3 regions of the Streptomyces sp. NPDC053750 genome follow, and region 1 is predicted to be linked to each of the others. Evidence: riboswitches for the same ligand, from Rfam matches in the RefSeq annotation. Region 1 holds a riboswitch; each other region holds the start of a gene.

The links. Region 1 has a riboswitch for cyclic di-AMP ahead of ACIGO6_RS17890 (transglycosylase family protein). Riboswitches for the same ligand answer to the same signal wherever they lie in the genome.
Region 2: it holds a riboswitch for cyclic di-AMP, as region 1 does, so the genes downstream of both, ACIGO6_RS22550 (NlpC/P60 family protein) here and ACIGO6_RS17890 (transglycosylase family protein) in region 1, are expected to answer to the same signal.
Region 3: it holds a riboswitch for cyclic di-AMP, as region 1 does, so the genes downstream of both, ACIGO6_RS10030 (M23 family metallopeptidase) here and ACIGO6_RS17890 (transglycosylase family protein) in region 1, are expected to answer to the same signal.

The regions. Positions count from the first base shown of each region.
Region 1 covers NZ_JBITXB010000005.1:448,336-451,601, forward strand. The annotation lists gene ACIGO6_RS17885 (transglycosylase family protein) at 34-1,089, shown strand; cyclic di-AMP (ydaO/yuaA leader) riboswitch at 1,273-1,439, shown strand; gene ACIGO6_RS17890 (transglycosylase family protein) at 1,444-2,160, shown strand; gene eno (phosphopyruvate hydratase) at 2,439-3,266, shown strand, end outside.
Region 2 covers NZ_JBITXB010000007.1:395,488-398,753, reverse strand. The annotation lists gene pcrA (DNA helicase PcrA) at 1-1,420, opposite strand, end outside; cyclic di-AMP (ydaO/yuaA leader) riboswitch at 1,652-1,831, shown strand; gene ACIGO6_RS22550 (NlpC/P60 family protein) at 1,839-3,032, shown strand; gene ACIGO6_RS22545 (tellurite resistance/C4-dicarboxylate transporter family protein) at 3,060-3,266, shown strand, end outside.
Region 3 covers NZ_JBITXB010000003.1:109,452-112,717, forward strand. The annotation lists gene ACIGO6_RS10025 (M16 family metallopeptidase) at 1-795, shown strand, start outside; cyclic di-AMP (ydaO/yuaA leader) riboswitch at 988-1,152, shown strand; gene ACIGO6_RS10030 (M23 family metallopeptidase) at 1,165-1,929, shown strand; gene ACIGO6_RS10035 (GntR family transcriptional regulator) at 2,118-2,816, shown strand; gene ACIGO6_RS10040 (HPr family phosphocarrier protein) at 2,934-3,215, opposite strand.

The sequences.
Region 1 (3,266 bases):
CGCGGTCCCCGTTGTCTCGTGAAAGGTCGTCGCATGCTCTCCGGGAACGGTCGTCACCGCCGCCCCCGCCAGGCTCCCGCCCTGGTCGTCGCCGCCGGAGTGACCGGCTCCGCCATCGCGATCCCCCTCCTCGGCGCCACCGGCGCCCACGCGGCCGACGGGGCGAACTGGGACCGGGTCGCCGAGTGCGAGACCGGCGGTTCCTGGAGCCAGAACAGTGGCAACGGGTACTACGGCGGCCTGCAGCTGTCCCAGGAGGTGTGGGAGCAGTACGGCGGTCTGGAGTACGCGCCGAGCGCCGACCAGGCCAGCCGCTCGCAGCAGATACGGGTCGCCGAGAACCTGCACGCGGACCAGGGCATCGCCGCCTGGCCGACCTGCGGCCTGCTCGCGGGTCTGGGCAACGACTCGGCGTCCACGGGCAGCGGCACGGGTGACGGTGCGTCGGAGGGGACGGGGGGGTCGGAGGCGCCGGGGACGTCGACCGCCCCTGAGTCGACCGGATCGACCGACTCGTCCGGTTCGGCCGACTCATCCGGATCCTCCGGTTCGGCCGGGACGTCGGAGCCGACGGCCGGAACGTCGCCCTCGCCCTCCTCCTCGGCCACTTCCGGTCCTTCGTCGAGCACCGAGGACGAATCGGCCAAGTCAGGCGCGTCCACCGAATCCGACCCCTCGGGGAGCGCCGACCCGCAGCAGTCCGTCAGCTCGGCCGAAGCCACCACCAAGGGTGATGAAACGGACAAGGTGGAGCGAGGTGACGGTTCTTCGAACCTCACCGGCACCGAGGAGGAGTCGGGTTCGGGCCGTCATCGCGGCGACAGCGCCGACGAGGGCGCAGTGGACGGCCGTACGGCCGAGTCGTCGGGCCGGCACGCCTCGCGTGACGAGGGTGAGGCGCGAGAGGTCGTGGGCGGCGCGTACACCGTCCGTTCCGGCGACAGCCTGTGGGGCATCGCCGACTCGCTCGAGCTCGACGGCGGGTGGCGTTCGCTCTACGCCGGCAACAAGGAGGTCGTCGGGGTCGACCCGGACCACATCCTGCCCGGTCAGACGCTCACGGTCACGGGCGAATCGGGCGAAAAGTAGGGGGAGTTCGCGTCACGGTTAGAGGTCCTATGTCCGTTTTGGATCTAGTGAGATATAGGTCTCAGAAGCCGTGATCGTCTTTGAAAATCCGCGGAGCGCGTGTCTACGGTCATGACCGCTCGTCATCGCGGGCCCCGGTTGCCGCAACGCCGAATCCTGCCAGCGGCAGCCCGGGAACAGTCGTCGCGTCAAGCGCCGCAGGCAGGAGCGGGGGACCCAAGGTAAGTGCCGCACCGGGCAGTTGAGCCGGAGCGGCTAGGGGTGGAGCCGAGTTCCGTGAGGAACCCGGCCGGGCAACTCAACCGGCCCGAACCCGACAGCTCACCTCGCAGGCGTCGGTGAGGGGATCGATCCATGCTGTTTTCCGGCAAGGGCAAGCACCGTCGTCCGTCCAAGGCCACCCGAGTCATCGCCGTCGCCGGTGTCACCGGTGCCGCCGTCGCCGCTCCGCTGATGGCGGCCGGCAACGCCTCCGCCGCCACCGAGGCCGAGTGGGACGCCGTCGCCCAGTGCGAGTCCGGCGGCAACTGGGCCATCAACACCGGCAACGGCTACTACGGCGGTCTGCAGTTCGCCAGCTCCACCTGGGCCGCCTTCGGCGGTACGCAGTACGCCGCGACCGCCGACCGGGCGACCAAGGCGCAGCAGATCCAGATCGCCGAGAAGGTGCTCGCGGGCCAGGGCAAGGGTGCCTGGCCGGTCTGCGGCACCGGCCTGTCGAACGCCGCGTACACCGGTGGCGGCTCCTCGCAGGGTTCCGGCAGCTCCGAGAGCGCGCAGAGCCAGGACAGCGGCTCCACCGCCGAGCGCTCCACCGAGCAGAAGGCCTCCCGCTCCTCCGAGCGTCCGGCCGCCGAGAAGCAGGCCGAGAAGAAGACCGTCACCACCCCGACCGGCGAGAAGGTCGAGAAGGGCGACGGCGAGTACAAGGTCGTCGAGGGTGACACCCTCAGCTCGATCGCGGCGGAGCACGACGTCGCCGGCGGCTGGGCGAAGCTGTTCAAGCTGAACGACGACATCGTCGACGACGCCGACCTGATCTACCCGGGTCAGCAGCTGCACCTGAAGTAGGCAGCGGCCCCCTTGCTCCCGCCCCGGTGCGTGTTCCCCCGTACGCACCGGGGCGGGATTTCTATGCCCTGCTACCGCCCCTGTTGCCGCCCCTGTTTCCGTCCCGGTTTCCGGGAACGTCTTTGTTCCGTTCGGAAACAATTTACTCTCGGTTCTGTCCATGGGGTGGGCGACCGGCTGGCCGATCGCCCGGAGCCGGTTAGGCTCGTCCCGCAGAGCCCCTGTGGTCCTGCGGACCCGCGTCACACCGAAGCGTCACATTGAAGAAGGAGATGCTCGTGCCGTCCATCGACGTCGTCGTAGCCCGGGAAATCCTGGACTCCCGAGGCAACCCCACGGTCGAGGTCGAGGTCGGCCTCGACGACGGCAGCACGGGTCGTGCCGCCGTGCCGTCCGGTGCCTCCACCGGCGCCTTCGAGGCCATCGAACTCCGTGACGGCGACCCGGGCCGTTACCTGGGCAAGGGCGTCGAGAAGGCCGTCCTCGCCGTCATCGAGCAGATCGGCCCGGAGCTGGTCGGCTACGACGCCACCGAGCAGCGCCTGATCGACCAGGCGATGTTCGACCTGGACGCCACCGACAACAAGGGCTCGCTCGGCGCCAACGCCATCCTCGGCGTCTCGCTCGCCGTCGCCCACGCCGCATCCGAGGCGTCCGACCTGCCGCTCTTCCGCTACCTGGGCGGTCCGAACGCGCACCTGCTGCCGGTGCCGATGATGAACATCCTGAACGGCGGCTCGCACGCCGACTCCAACGTGGACATCCAGGAGTTCATGATCGCGCCGATCGGCGCCGAGTCCTTCTCCGAGGCGCTGCGCTGGGGCACCGAGGTCTACCACACCCTCAAGAAGGTCCTGAAGAGCAAGGGCCTGGCCACCGGCCTCGGCGACGAGGGCGGCTTCGCCCCGAACCTCGGCTCTAACCGCGAGGCCCTCGACCTCATCCTCGAGGCCATCAAGGAGGCCGGCTACACCCCCGGCGAGCAGATCGCCCTCGCGCTCGACGTCGCCGCGTCCGAGTTCTACAAGGACGGCGCCTACACCTTCGAGGGCAAGCAGCGCACGGCCGCCGAGATGACCGAGTACTACGCCGAGCTGGTCGAGGCG
Region 2 (3,266 bases), on a different contig from region 1:
AGGCCAGGACGTCCCGGACCTCCTTGCGCTCGTAGAAGCGGACGCCGCCGACGACCTTGTAGGGCAGGCCGACGCGGATGAAGACCTCTTCGAAGACACGGGACTGCGCGTTGGTGCGGTAGAAGACGGCGACATCGCCGGCCTTCGCCTCGCCCGCGTCCGTGAGGCGGTCTATCTCGTCGGCGACGAACTGCGCCTCGTCGTGCTCGGTGTCGGCGACGTACCCGGTGATCTGCGAGCCGGCGCCCTGGTTGGTCCACAGGTTCTTGGGGCGGCGGGACTCATTGCGCTCGATGACCGCGTTGGCGGCGCTGAGGATGGTCTGCGTGGAGCGGTAGTTCTGCTCCAGGAGGATCGTCGTGGCGTCCGGGTAGTCCTCCTCGAACTGGAGGATGTTGCGGATGGTGGCGCCGCGGAAGGCGTAGATCGACTGGTCGGCGTCGCCCACCACGCACAGCTCGGCGGGCGGCACCTCGGCCTCGGGCGGCACGTCGACGGGGTGCTCGGAGGGGGTGCCGACCAGCTCGCGGACCAGGGCGTACTGGGCGTGGTTGGTGTCCTGGTACTCGTCGACCAGGACGTGCCGGAAGCGGCGGTGGTAGTGCTCGGCGACGTCCGGGAAGGCGCGGAGCAGGTTGACCGTGGTCATGATCAGGTCGTCGAAGTCGAGGGCGTTCGCCTCGCGCAGCCGCGACTGGTACATGGCGTAGGCCTGGGCGAGGGTCTTCTCGAAGCCGTCGGCGGCCTGGGCGGCGAAGTCCTCCTCGTCGATCAGCTCGTTCTTCAGGTTGCTGATCTTCGCGCTGAAGGACTTCGGCGGGAAGCGCTTGGGGTCGAGGTCCAGGTCGCGGCAGACGAGCGCCATCAGGCGCTTGGAGTCGGCGGCGTCGTAGATCGAGAAGGACGAAGTGAAGCCGAGCCTCTTCGACTCGCGGCGCAGGATGCGGACGCACGCGCTGTGGAAGGTCATGACCCACATCGCGTTCGCCCGCGGGCCGACGAGCTGCTCGACGCGCTCCTTCATCTCGCCCGCGGCCTTGTTGGTGAAGGTGATCGCGAGGATCTGGCCCGGGTGGACGCCCCGCTCGGCCAGCAGGTGGGCGATGCGGTGGGTGAGCACGCGGGTCTTCCCGGAGCCCGCTCCGGCCACGATGAGCAGGGGGGAGCCGGAGTGCACGACGGCGGCGCGCTGGTTCTCGTTCAGCCCCTCCAGCAGCGCGGCCGGGTCCAGGGCGGGGCGCGGGGCGCCGTCCCGGTAGTGGGTGTCCCGGTCCGGCGGCACGTCGAACTTCCCGCCGAACAGATCGTGCGGAACCGGCTCCGGTCCGTGATCGTCCTCGGGCGGCGGCGGGGGTTCCTCCTCGTGACCGCGGGGGGTCTGGAGGCTCGCCAGGAAGCTGTCGTCAAAGAGGCTGCTCATCGCTCTCCGAGTCTAGGGCGCCCCACCGACAACCGGTTCCCGCCCCGGAAAATGACCGGAGAGCCGCCACCGGGCACGCCCCGCTACCGGCCCCACCACGAAGAGTGACGCCCGCACCAAAGGTCACGAAAATGTATCGGGCATATCACCCATCAACCTTCACAGCCGCCACACGAGTTGGCTACGGTGCGGGCAGGCCGCACGACCCCCTCCGGCGAACGTCGCCGGGCCGCGCGGCCTCCGCCGAGTCCGGCGTGCCCGCACGGCGCCCGGAGCCGGGGACCCAACCGAGAACCTTGGGGTGAATCGGCCGCACCGCCCCCGCCGGGACGGACCGCCGTAGGGCAACCCTTCCAGAACCACTCCGCCCGAACCCGACAGCTAACCCGGTAGGCGGAGCACGGAAGGAGTCGCCTCCTTGGCGTCGCACCGCAAGTCGCGCCCCACCGGTACACGTGTCGCAGGCATACGGACCCCCGCCCTCGCCACGGCGGCCCTCACCTCCGTCGCCCTGCTCTCCCAGACGGCCAACGCCGCGCCGTCGGACGACGACAGGCCGAGCCTCGAAGAGGTCGAGAAGAAGGTCGACGACCTCTACCGCCAGGCAGGATCGGCGACCGAGAAGTACAACGCGGCCAAGGAGAAGACCTCCAAGCAGCGCAAGAAGGTCGACACCCTCCTCGACGACGTCGCCCAGCGCACCCAGAAGCTCAACGAGGCGCGCGAGGAGCTCGGGTCCTACGCCTCCGCGCAGTACCGCACCGGCAGTCTGGTCCCGGAGACCGCGACCTTCCTCCTCGCGGACTCGCCGCAGGAGTACTTCGACCAGACCCGGCTGATGAGCCGGCTCACCGGCCGCCAGAAGGACGCGGTCGACGACTACGTCACACAGCAGTCCGAGACGATGAAGAAGCGCCGGGAGGCCACCGAGAGCCTCGAGACGCTCACCGAGTCGCAGAACGACCTCAAGACGGCCAAGGCCACCGTCCAGAAGAAGCTCGCCACCGCGCGCGAGCTGCTCTCGGAGCTGACCGCCGAGGAGAAGGCCCGGCTCGCGGCGATCGAGAGGAAGAAGCAGGAGGAGGCCGCCCGCAAGGCCGCGGAGCTCGCGCAGCAGCAGGCCGAGGAGCGCAAGCGCCAGGAACAGGCAGAGGCGGAGGCACAGGAACAGGAGCAGGCCGCCCAGGACGGAAACACCGGCTCCGGTTCATCGGGCTCCTCCGGCTCGGACTCCGCCTCGGACTCCTCCACCGGCACCAAGGCCGAGAAGGCGCTCGCCTTCGCCCGCGCCCAGATCGGCAAGCCGTACGTCTGGGGCGCCACCGGCCCCGGCTCCTACGACTGCTCCGGGCTCACCCAGGCCGCCTGGAAGGCCGCGGGCGTGACGCTGCCGCGCACCACCTACGACCAGGTCGACGCCGGCACGACGGTCCCGGTCTCCCAGGCCCAACCCGGTGACCTGGTGTTCTTCTACGACGACCTCAGCCACGTCGGCCTCTACATCGGCAACGGCATGATGATCCACGCCCCGAAGCCGGGCGCGTACGTGCGCGAGGAATCGATCTTCTACGACGGCGAGTCGTCGATCCACAGCGTGGTGCGCCCGGCCTGACCGGCGTGGCTCTCTAGCATCGGGGCCATGTCATCCGGCACCTCTCCCCATCCCCACCACCTGCGCGCCTGGTGGGCGCAGCGTCCGCCGGCGGCCGGGGCCGCGGTGATGGCGACCGCCATCGTGTCGGTCGGCCTGCACCTGACGGGCCACGAGATCCTGTCCCGGATCGCCCTGCTCCTGGCCTGCGCCGCCTGGCTGACCCTGGCGGCGAACTTCGTCTACCTGCTGCTG
Region 3 (3,266 bases), on a different contig from region 1:
TTCTACGAGAAGCACGTCCGCCCCGCCACGGCCACCGCCGTGGTCGTCGGCGACCTCACCGGCATCGACCTCGACGCGCTGCTCGGCGACACGCTGGGCGCGTGGACCGGCTCGGCCGCCGAGCCGCGCCCCGTGCCCCCGGTGACCGCCGACGACAGGGGCCGGGTCGTCATCGTGGACCGCCCCGGCGCCGTCCAGACGCAGCTGCTGATCGGCCGCACCGGCTCCGACCGGCACGACCGCGTGTGGCCCGCGCAGGTCCTCGGCACCTACTGCCTGGGCGGCACCCTCACCTCCCGCCTGGACCGTGTCCTGCGCGAGGAGAAGGGATACACCTACGGCGTACGGGCGTTCGGCCAGGTGCTGCGGTCCGCCCCCGACGGCACGGGCGCGGCCATGCTCGCCATCAGCGGCTCCGTCGACACCCCCAACACCGGCCCCGCCCTGCAGGACCTGTGGACCGTGCTGCGCACGCTCGCGGAGGGTGGTCTCACCGACGCCGAGCGCGACGTCGCCGTGCAGAACCTGGTCGGTGTGGCGCCGCTGAAGTACGAGACCGCGGCGGCCGTGGCGAGCACGCTGGCCGACCAGGTCGAGCAGCACCTGCCCGACGACTACCAGGCCACGCTCTACCGTCAACTCGCCGCCACCGGCACGGTGGAGGCCACGGCGGCGGTCGTGAACGCCTTCCCGGTGGACCGGCTGGTGACGATCCTCGTCGGCGACGCGGCGCAGATCAAGGAGCCGGTCGAGGCCCTCGGCATCGGCGAAGTCACCGTCGTGGCCGCCGAGTAGGGGACACGCGCGCGTGGCGGCCCTGGTGACGGATGTGTCACCAGGGCCGCCTTTTGTCCGAATTGAGGGAGAGGTTGCCTGTCTGCCCTGTGGCATGCGCTACAAAAAGCCGGTTGCGTTTGAGGATTGAAGAAGGCCGCGCTTAACGTCGTCCGGGCTGTTCGTCAGGCAGTGCGCCGCACCCGCGGCACCGGACAGTCATCGCCGAGTCCCCGTACGGCGCGAGCCAGGGGAGCCGGGGACCCATCGCAGTCCCTGGGGTGAATCGGACGCCCGCGCGTGCAGCGAGGGGGTCCGTAGGAGACCTTCCTGCTCCGAACCCGTCAGCTAACCCGGTAGGCGAGAGGGAAGGAAAGGACCAGCCTCTACATGGCGTTCACGCGCGCCACCGGGAAGCACCGCCGTCCCAGCCGGATGCACCGCACCACCGCCCGCGCGGCGGGTGTCGCGGCCCTCGCCACCACCGGCGTCGTCGGCACCCTCGCCGCTCCGGCGCTCGCCGCCGAGCCCGAGGTCGAGCAGAGCGGACTCACCCCGGTCATCACCATCGGCGACTCCGTTGCCGACGAGATCGACGCCCAGGCCACCGCGCAGAAGCAGGCCGCCCTGGACGCCGCCGCCCGTGAGGCGGCCATGGAGGCCGCGCGCGAGCGGGCGGCCGAGGCGGCCAAGGAGGCGCGCGAGGCCAAGGAGCGCGCCGCCCGCGAGGCGGAGCGCAAGCGCCTCAACACCTTCGTGTCGCCGATCACCGCCTCCTACGTCTCCACCGCCTACCAGGCCGGCAGCTCCCTGTGGTCCTCCGGCAGCCACACCGGCATCGACTTCCACGCCTCCAGCGGCACCTCCGTGCACGCGGTCGGCGTCGGCACCGTCGTGGAGGCCGGCTGGGGCGGGGCGTACGGCAACCAGGTCGTCATCAAGATGCACGACGGCACGTACACGCAGTACGGCCACCTGTCGTCCGTGGGTGTCTCGGTGGGCCAGTCGGTCGAGCCCGGCCAGCAGATCGGCCTCTCCGGCGCCACCGGCAACGTCACCGGACCGCACCTGCACTTCGAAGCCCGGACGAGCCCCGAGTACGGCTCGGACATGGACCCCGTCGCCTATCTCCGCTCCCACGGCGTGAACCTCTGACGACGGACGGCACGGCAACCGAAAGCCCCGGCTCCCCGAGCCGGGGCTTTCGCGTTTTCGGACCGGTCTCTGTCCAAAAAATATCCATGAAATCCGCCCTGCCGTCGGAATACCCGCCGCATTGGCCTAGAGTCACTGAACACGCGTCAATCGTCGACGTTTCACGGGGATTAAGGCGGAGGTCGGTCATGCGTATTCCGGCGCACTCGGTGTGCACGGCGATCCGGGACGACATCGTCGCAGGCGTCCACGGGCGCGGCAGCCGGCTCACCGAGGAACTCCTCGCCCGCCGCTACGGCGTCTCCCGCGTCCCCGTCCGCGAGGCCCTGCGCACGCTGGAGGCCGAGGGCTTCGTGGTGACCCGGCGGCACGCGGGCGCGTGTGTCGCGGAGCCGACCGAACAGGAGGCCGCCGACCTGCTCGAGACGCGCACCCTCCTGGAGCCCCTCGGCGCCTCCCGGGCCGCCCGGCGCCGCACCGAGGCCCACCTCAAGGTGCTGCGCGGGCTGGTCCGGCTGGGGCAGGAGCGCGCCAGGCAGGGCAGTAGCGAGGATCTGCGCTCACTGGGCGGCTGGTTCCACGAAACCCTCGCCCAGGCCGCCGGCAGCCCCTCCCTGACGGCGCTGCTGACCCAGCTGCGCCACAAGATCGCCTGGATGTACGCCGTGGACGCGCAGACCGGGCCGGTGGAGTGCTGGGCGGAGCACGGCGCGATCGTCGACGCGGTGGCCCGGGGCGACGCCGAGCGCGCGCGGGCGCTCATGGCTCTGCACACCGAGCGGTCGATGCCGGCGCACCGGTTGCGCTTCTCCTCCGGCGGCGAACAGCGGGCGGAGCGTGTGAGGAACTCGCAACGTGCTGTAAACATGCCGAGCCTGCGCCATTAACACGGGCACCGTATACAAAGACGAGGTAATTGGGGGGCTATTTTCTGCTGCCCGGAAAAGGGAAAGCGAAAAGGCCCGCCCGATGATTCGGGGCGGGCCTTTCGGTGCTGCCGTGGGTCAGACGGTCTCGGGAAGCTCCTCGAGACCCTCGGCGACCAGCTTCGCCAGCCGCTCCAGGGCGGCGTCCGCGCCCTCGGCGTCGGAGGCGAGGACGATCTCCTCGCCACCCTGGGCGCCGAGGCCGAGGACGGCCAGCATGGAGGCCGCGTTGACGGGGGATCCGTCGGCCTTGGCGATCGTCACCGGGACGCCTGTGGCCGTGGCGGCTCGGACGAAGATGGAGGCGGGGCGGGCATGGAGACCCTCGGCCCAGCCGACGTTGACGCGGCGCTCAGCCATGTGATGCTGCCCTTCAGGTGTTCAGGGTTGTCTAGACCAGTTTCCCACATC